2 regions of the Streptomyces malaysiensis subsp. malaysiensis genome follow, and region 1 is predicted to be linked to the other one. Evidence: riboswitches for the same ligand, from Rfam matches in the RefSeq annotation. Region 1 holds a riboswitch; the other holds the start of a gene.
The links. Region 1 has a riboswitch for thiamine pyrophosphate ahead of AB0E24_RS43035 (thiamine ABC transporter substrate-binding protein). Riboswitches for the same ligand answer to the same signal wherever they lie in the genome.
Positions count from the first base shown of each region.

Region 1 (4,407 bases):
TGGCGGGTCCTGACCTTCCTGCTGCTGACCGTGGTCAGCGACACGGGTGCGTACGCGGTGGGCTGGCGCTTCGGCAAGCATCCGCTGGCACCGCGCATCAGCCCCGGCAAGACCCGTGAGGGACTGCTGGGCGCGGTGAGCTTCGCGATGGTCGCGGGCGCCCTGTGCATGCAGTACCTCATCGAGGACGGCGTCTGGTGGCAGGGCCTGCTGCTCGGCCTCGCCGCGGCGGTCAGCGCGACCCTGGGCGACCTCGGCGAGTCCATGATCAAACGGGACCTCGGCATCAAGGACATGGGCAAGCTGCTGCCCGGCCATGGCGGCATCATGGACCGGCTCGACTCGCTGCTGCCCACCGCGCCGGTGGTGTGGCTCCTGCTGGTGATCTTCGTGGGCGGCGGCTGACACCCCCGGCCCACGGGCCCCGCGCCACTCCGGGCGCGGGGCCCTTCGTACGTCTGCGACACTGGGAAAACCATGCCTAAGCCCGGAGAACTCACCTTCGTCGCGCCGCGTGGGGCCAAGAAGCCCCCGCGGCATCTCGCCGACCTCACGCCCGCCGAGCGCCGGGAGGCCGTCGCCGCCCTCGGGGAGAAGCCCTTCCGGGCCGGGCAGGTGTCGCGTCACTACTTCGCGCGCTATGTCGACGACCCGGCTCAGTGGAGCGACATCCCGGCCGCCGCGCGCGAGAAGCTGGCCGCCGGGCTGCTGCCGGAGCTGATGAGCGTGGTGCGGCACATCAGCTGTGACGACGACACCACCCGTAAGACCCTGTGGCGGCTCTTCGACGGCACGCTCGTGGAGTCGGTTCTGATGCGGTACCCGGACCGGGTCACCATGTGCATCAGCTCTCAGGCGGGCTGCGGGATGAACTGCCCGTTCTGCGCCACCGGCCAGGCGGGGCTGGACCGCAATCTGTCCACCGCCGAGATCGTGCACCAGATCGTGGACGGGATGCGGGCCCTCCGGGACGGTGAGATCCCCGGTGGGCCGGCCCGGCTGTCCAACATCGTCTTCATGGGCATGGGCGAGCCGCTGGCCAACTACAACCGCGTCGTCGGCGCCATCCGCCGGCTCACCGACCCCGAGCCCGACGGGCTCGGGCTGTCGCAGCGCGGCATCACCGTCTCGACCGTGGGCCTCGTCCCGGCGATGCTGCGGTTCGCCGACGAGGGGTTCAAATGCCGGCTCGCGGTGTCACTCCACGCGCCCGACGACGAGCTGCGCGACACCCTCGTGCCCGTCAACACCCGCTGGAAGGTGCGCGAAGTCCTGGACGCCGCGTGGGAGTACGCGGAGAAGTCCGGCCGCCGGGTCTCCATCGAGTACGCGCTCATCAGGGACATCAACGACCAGGCGTGGCGCGCCGATCTGCTCGGCCGGCTGCTCAAGGGCCGCCGGGTGCATGTGAACCTGATCCCGCTCAACCCGACGCCCGGTTCCAAGTGGACGGCGTCCCGGCCCGAGGACGAGAAGGCGTTCGTGGCGGCCCTGGAGGCCCACGGAGTGCCGGTGACCGTCCGCGACACCCGGGGTCAGGAGATCGACGGGGCCTGCGGGCAACTGGCGGCTTCTGAGCGCTGAGGACCGGCTGATACGGTGCTTGAGCATCGTCGCATCATGCGATCGTCAGCAAAGTGAACATCCGTATAAGTGAACATTCCGACAGGGGAGCGCTCAGAGCGCTGAGAGTGCGGCACGGCCGCAGACCCTCGGACCTGATCCGGGTCATACCGGCGTAGGGAGTCAGCATCATCATGAACAGCCAGCTTCGGCGTGCCATCTCAGCCGCCGTCCTCGGCTCACTGGCCTTGAGCGCGCTCGTCGGCTGCGGCGAGGACACCAAAAGCGGCTCGGACTCCAAGACGGTCACCCTGGTCACGCACGACTCGTTCGCGGCCTCCAAGGCGGTCCTCAAGGAGTTCACCAAGGAGACCGGCTACAAGGTGCGGGTGCAGGCCGGGGGCGACGCCGGAGCCGCCGTCAACCAGGCGATCCTCTCCAAGGGCCACCCCCAGGGGGATGTGTTCTTCGGCGTCGACAACACCCTGCTGTCCCGCACGCTCGACAACGACCTGTTCAGCCCCTACACGGCCAAGGGTCTGGACAAGGTCCCGGCGGCCCTTCAGCTCGACCGGGCCGAGCACCGCGTCACCCCCGTCGACTTCGGCGACATCTGCGTCAATTACGACCGTAAGTACTTCGCCGACAAGAAGCTGTCGCCGCCCCGGACACTGGACGATCTGACCAAGCCCGCCTACAAGAATCTCCTCGTCACCGAGAACGCGGCCACCTCGTCCCCCGGGCTCGGCTTCCTCCTTGCCACGGCCGCGAAGTACGGCGACGACGGCTGGCAGGGTTACTGGAAGAAGCTGCGGGCCAACGGCGTCGAGGTGGTCGACGGCTGGGAGCAGGCGTACTACGACCGCTTCTCCGGCTCGGCAGGGGGCGGCAAGGGCGACCGGCCGCTCGTGGTCTCCTACGCATCGAGCCCGCCCGCCGAGGTGGCCGACGCCAAGACCAAGCTAGCCCAGGCCCCCACCGGGGTGGCGACCGGAACCTGCTTCCGGCAGGTGGAGTTCGCCGGACTGCTGAACGGCGCGGGGAACACCAAGGGCGGCAAGGCGCTGCTGGACTTCCTGCTGAGCAAGCGGTTCCAGGAGGACGTCCCGCTGAACATGTACGTCAACCCGGTGCGCGAGGACGCCAAGCTGCCGGAGCTGTTCACCCGATACGGGGCCAGGATCGCCGACTCGGCCACCCTGGCGCCGCAGAAGATCGCCAAGAACCGTGAGCCGTGGGTCAAGACATGGTCCTCGCTGGTCCTGTAGAGCCCCGCGAGAACCGTAAGGCGGCCGCCGGCCACCGTAAGGCCGGTACGGCCGGTACGGCAGACGGCGGCGGCCGTCGCGCGATCGTGCTCCGGCTCGCCCTGATGGCGGTGCCGCTCGCCTTCTTCGCGGTCTTCTTCGCCTATCCCGTGGTCGCCATCGTCACCCGGGGACTGCGCGTCGGCGGGCGGTGGCGGTTCGGCCGGATCGGCGAGGTGGTGGCCGATCCGGCGACGCTGGACGTCCTGTGGTTCACCTGCTGGCAGGCGGTCGCGTCGACGGCCCTGACGCTTGCGGTCGCGCTGCCCGGCGCCTATGTCTTCGCGCGCTTCGACTTCCCCGGCAAGGGACTGCTGCGGGCCGTGGTGACCGTGCCGTTCGTGCTGCCGACCGTCGTCGCCGGATCGGCCTTCCTGGCGCTGCTCGGCCGGGGCGGGGTGCTGGACGAGCTGTGGGGGATGCGGTTCGACACCTCCGTCTGGGCGATCCTCCTGGCCCATGTCTTCTTCAACTACGCGGTGGTCGTAAGGACCGTCGGAGGACTGTGGGCCCAGCTCGACCCGCGCCAGGAGGAGGCCGCGCGAGTGCTCGGCGCGAGCCGCCTGTCGGCCTGGCGCCGGGTGACGCTGCCCGCGCTGGCCCCCGCCGTGGCCGCCGCCGCGCTGATGGTGTTTCTGTTCACCTTCACTTCCTTCGGCGTGATCCAGATCCTCGGCGGCCCCCGCTACGCCACGCTGGAGGTGGCGATCTACCGGGAGACCGCGCAGCTGCTCGACCTGCCTACGGCCGCGGTGCTCACGCTCGTTCAGTTCGCCGCGGTCGCGGCCGTACTGGCCCTGCACGCGTGGACCGTAAGGCGCCGGGAGAGCGCCCTGCGGCTCGTCGACCCCGGCCGCACGGCGCGCCGCCCTAAGGGCCCCGCCCAGTGGGCGCTGCTGTGGGGCGTGCTGGCGGTGGTCGCGCTGCTGATCGTGACACCGCTCGCGGTGCTGGTGGAGCGCTCGCTGAACGGACCGGACGGCTATGGATTCACCTACTACGAGGCGCTGCGGTCGGCCGCCGACAGTGGAGGCACCTTCTTCGTGGCCCCCTTGGAGGCCGTCGGGAACTCCCTTTGGTACGCGGCGGTCGCCACCGTCTTCGCCCTCGTCGTGGGCGGTCTCGCCGCCGCCGCGCTCACCCGCAGGGCGGGCAGGCTGGTACGGGGTTTCGACGCGCTGCTGATGCTGCCGCTGGGCACCTCGGCTGTCACCGTGGGATTCGGGTTCCTGATCGCCTTGGACGAGCCTCCGCTGGATCTGCGTGCCTCCTGGGTTCTGGTGCCGCTCGCCCAGGCCCTGGTGGGCGTGCCCTTCGTCGTACGGACCATGCTGCCGGTGCTGCGGGCGGTGGACCACCGGCTCCGGGAGGCGGCGGCCGTGCTCGGGGCGTCCCCATGGCGGGTCTGGCGGGAGGTGGACCTGCCGCTGGTCGGACGGGCCGTGGCGGTCGCGGCGGGCTTCGCGTTCGCCGTCTCCCTGGGCGAGTTCGGGGCGACCGTCTTCATCGCGCGCCCCGACCATCCGACCCTCCCGGT
Region 1 covers NZ_JBEZNG010000044.1:42,519-46,925, reverse strand. The annotation lists gene AB0E24_RS43045 (phosphatidate cytidylyltransferase) at 1-405, shown strand, start outside; gene rlmN (dual-specificity RNA methyltransferase RlmN) at 478-1,584, shown strand; TPP riboswitch at 1,658-1,762, shown strand; gene AB0E24_RS43035 (thiamine ABC transporter substrate-binding protein) at 1,758-2,831, shown strand; gene AB0E24_RS43030 (ABC transporter permease) at 2,936-4,407, shown strand, end outside.

Region 2 (4,407 bases), on a different contig from region 1:
GCACCTGAAGCACCCTGTTCTCGCCACGGCGCACCGCGATCAGCTGGCCCTCCTTGACCAGCTGCCGAACGCGTGTCACCTCGACCCCTAGCCGCTCGGCGACATCGGGGAGGGTGAGCCAGGCGGGGACGAGAGCATCGATCTTTGCGTCAATCTCGGTCACGGAACAAGCCTGCCATCTGGGACTGACAGTGGGTAGCCGGGCGCCCGGCGCGCGGGCCGCCCGCCCCGCCCCGGACGCCCCGTCCGGCGGCCGACCGGCGGCCGCCCGGCCGGTCAGAGGACGGCCGACTTCAGCGGCACCGACGGGTCCTCCGCCCGCGTCCGGTCCAGCCGGGCGCCGCGCTCGATCAGCTTGCGCCCCTGGGCCAGATCGCGCGGACGGCCGACGGCCAGCAGGGCGACCAGGGCGCCCTCGCGCAGCCAGCACACCGACCAGGCGGCACCCGCCGGATCGCCGCGCCAGACCAGTTCGTCGGCGCCCGCGTGGTGTCCGGCGTACTGCACAAACCGCCCGAACTGCTCGGACCAGAAGTACGGCACCGGGTCGTAGACGACACCGGGGAAGTGGGCGGCCGTCCGGCTCCCCACCACATTGGCGGCGACGGTGCGCGGGCCCTGGAGCGCGTTGTCCCAGTGGTGCACCAGCAGCCGCGATCCGTAGCGGGCGGACGGGAAGGAGGCGCAGTCGCCGACCGCGTAGACGTCCGGCGCCGAGGCGCGCAGCCGCTCGTCGGCGGCGACGGAGCGGTCCCCGGACAGTTCCACGCCCGAGCCCGCCAGCCAGTCCGTGGCCGGCCGGGCCCCGATCCCCACGACCACCGCGCCCGCCCGCAGCCGGGTGCCGTCGCCGAGCACCAGCCCGGCCTCGTCCACGGAGGCGACCCGGGCTCCGGTCACCAGCCGGGCGCCGTAGTCCTCGTACCAGGCCGCCATGGGGGCCGCGACCTCGGCCGGGAGGGCGCCCGCCAGCGGCCGGTCCGCGGCCTCGACCACGGTCACGGCGCAGCCCGCCTCGCGCGCCGCCGTGGCGAACTCCGCGCCGATCCAGCCCGCCCCGACGACCGCGATCTCGCGCTGCCGGGCGAGCACCGGGCGCAGCCGCGTGGCATCGTCCAGGGTGCGCAGCAGATGGACGCCGGGCACGCCCTCGCTGCCCGGCAGCGGGATCGGCTCGGCGCCGGTGGCGAGCACCAGGACGTCGTACGGGAGCTGCCCGGTCGCGGTCTCCACGAGGCGCTTGTCCGTGCGCAGGCCGGTGACCTCGACGCCGAGCCGCAGCCCGATGCCGAGCCCGGCGAAGTCCACGTCGAGCGTCGATCCCTCGGCCTTGCCGAGCAGTACGGCCTTGGACAGCGGCGGCCGGTCGTAGGGCTGGTGGACCTCCGCGCCCAGCAGGACGATCTCGTCGGTCCAGCCCTGTTCGCGCAGCGCGACGGCGGTCTGCACCCCCGCCATTCCCGCTCCGACGATCACCACCCGCTGTTCGCCGCCGTTCGAAGACGGCTTCGTCGTCGTCTCATCGCTCACACGATCACTGTATTGCGGCTGGTGGGGTGGGCCGGAGAGGGCGGGGCGAGATCTCGGGCACAGAAGGGGAGCGGCGGGTGGTGGTGGGGGGTGGGTGGGGTTCCGCCCTGGGGCTGGGTGCGGGGCGTGGGCGCCTTCGGCGGTGAGTCCCCCACCCCGCCCCTTCCCGAAAGACGGGGCTCCGCCCCGTCACCCCGCTGGGGCTCCGCCCCCGGCCCCGCTCCTCAAGCGCCGGAGAGGCTGGAACACAAGGCTCCGCCCCCGGCCGCGCCCCCCAAACGCCGAAGGAGCTGGAACACAAGGCTCCGCCCCCGGCCCCGCCCCCAAACGCCGAAGGAGCTGGAACACGGGGCTCCGCCCCGACCCCGTTCCTCAGACGGCGGAGGGGGGCGAGGCTAGGGGTTGGGGTCGGCTGCTCTTTCGGACGATTCGGGCCTCGTACTAGGGTGGCGGGACAGAGCACTCGCGGGAGCCCGGACGTACCGGGCTGAGAGGGAGGCTGGAACGGCCTCCGACCGTACGAACCTGATCCGGGTCATGCCGGCGAAGGGAGGGGCAGCGTGTCCACGCACGCACCAGATCACGACGACGAGCCACACACATCAGGCCACAACGGGCGCTACGACGCCCTCGTCATCGGGGGCGGCATTGTCGGGCTGGTCACCGCCTGGCGGGCGGCTCAGCGGGGGGTGCGGATCGCGCTCGCCGATCCGGAGCCCGGCGGTGGGGCCGCCTGGGTCGCGGCCGGGATGCTGGCGGCCGTCACCGAGCTCCACTACGGCGAGCAGACCCTGCTCGGTCTCAACATGGCCTCGGCGCGCCGCTATCCGGACTTCGTGGCCGAGTTGGAGGAGGCGAGCGGCCAGGACGTGGGCTACCGCGCGTGCGGCACGCTCGCCGTGGCGTTCGACGCCGACGACCGCGCCCATCTGCGTGAGCTCCACACGTTCCAGCAGGGGCTCGGGCTGGAGTCCGAGTGGCTGACGGGGCGTGAATGCCGCCGTCTGGAGCCGATGCTGGCGCCGGGTGTGCACGGCGGGTTGCGGGTCGCGGGCGACCACCAGGTGGACCCGCGGCGGCTGACGGCGGCGCTGCTCACGGCGTGTGAGCGGGCCGGGGTCGCCTTCCACCGCGCCCGTGTGGAGCGGCTGCTGGTGGACGGCGACCGCGCCACCGGGGTCGAGCTGACCGGGGGCGTACGGCTGGCCGCCGAGCGGACCGTGCTGGCCGCCGGCAGCCTCAGCGGACGGCTCGCGGGCGTCCCCGATGACGTCCTGCCGCCCGTACGGCCCGTCAAGGGACAGGTGATGCGGCTGTCGGTGCCCGAGCGGTACGCGCCGTTCCTGTCCCGGACCGTACGGGCCGTGGTGCGCGGCGGGCCGGTCTACCTGGTGCCGCGCGAGAACGGCGAGTTGGTCATCGGCGCGACCAGCGAGGAGCTGGGCTGGGACACCACCGTCACCGCGGGTGGGGTGTACGAACTGCTCCGCGACGCCCATGAGGTGGTTCCCGGCATCACCGAACTGCCGCTGGTGGAGACGTGTGCCGGGCTGCGCCCCGGCTCCCCCGACAACGCCCCGATGCTCGGCCCGACCGCGCTGCCGGGTCTGCTGCTGGCCACCGGCCACTTCCGCAACGGCGTCCTGCTCACCCCGATCACAGGCGATGTCATGGCCGAGGCGCTGACCAGCGGAGAACTCCCGCCGGAGGCCCGGCCGTTCACCCCGCGGCGCTTTACGGCCCCCTCGGGCACCGGAGCGGCCCCGACCGTCTCCGCCGTCCCCGCCGCCGCGCCCTCCCCAGCACAGGAGCAGCAGACATGACCGTCTCCGTCAACGGCGAACCCCGCGAGATCCCCGACGGCACCACCCTCGACCGGCTTGTCGCGACCCTCACCCAGGCGCCCTCGGGCGTCGCCGCCGCCGTCAACGAGACGGTCGTCCCGCGCACCCAGTGGTCCGCGACCCCGCTCGGCGACGGTGATCGCGTCGAGGTCCTCACCGCGGTCCAAGGAGGCTGATCCCACCCATGGCTCCCACCACGACCAGCACGACCAGCGCAGACGCCACGACCAGCGCAGACGCCACGACCGTCACCAGCGCCCCGGCCGTCACCAGCGCCCCCGCCACCCCGCGCCTCGCGTCCCTCACCGCGCCCGACCCGTTCACCATCGCCGGGACCGACTTCGGCTCCCGTCTGATCATGGGCACGGGCGGCGCGCCCAGCCTGGAGATCCTGGAGCGCTCGCTGCTGGCCTCCGGCACCGAGCTGACGACCGTCGCGATGCGGCGGCTCGACCCCACCGTGCAGGGGTCGGTGCTCTCCGTGCTCGGCCGCCACGGCATCCGCCCGCTGCCCAATACCGCCGGGTGTTTCACCGCGGGTGAGGCCGTGCTCACCGCCCGGCTCGCCCGGGAGGCCCTGGGCACGGACTGGATCAAGCTGGAGGTGGTCGCCGACGAGCGCACCCTGCTCCCCGATCCGATCGAGCTGCTGGACGCGGCCGAGATCCTGGTCGACGACGGGTTCACGGTTCTGCCGTACACCAATGACGATCCGATCCTGGCCCGGAAGCTGGAGGACGTCGGCTGCGCCGCGATCATGCCGCTCGGCTCCCCGATCGGCTCCGGGCTCGGCATCCGCAATCCGCACAACTTCCAGCTGATCGTCGAGCGCGCCACCGTGCCGGTGATCCTGGACGCGGGCGCGGGCACGGCGTCGGACGCCGCGCTGGCCATGGAGCTGGGGTGCGCGGCGGTGATGCTCGCCTCGGCCGTCACCCGGGCCCAGGAGCCGGAGCTGATGGCGGGGGCGATGCGGTACGCGGTGGAGGCGGGCCGGCTGGCCCATCGGGCGGGCCGGATCCCGCGCCGCCAC
Region 2 covers NZ_JBEZNG010000008.1:126,222-130,628, reverse strand. The annotation lists gene AB0E24_RS18395 (Rv2175c family DNA-binding protein) at 1-163, opposite strand, end outside; gene AB0E24_RS18390 (NAD(P)/FAD-dependent oxidoreductase) at 277-1,458, opposite strand; TPP riboswitch at 1,986-2,099, shown strand; gene thiO (glycine oxidase ThiO) at 2,166-3,353, shown strand; gene thiS (sulfur carrier protein ThiS) at 3,350-3,550, shown strand; gene AB0E24_RS18375 (thiazole synthase) at 3,733-4,407, shown strand, end outside.
Region 2: another riboswitch for thiamine pyrophosphate. It lies ahead of thiO (glycine oxidase ThiO); the one in region 1 lies ahead of AB0E24_RS43035 (thiamine ABC transporter substrate-binding protein).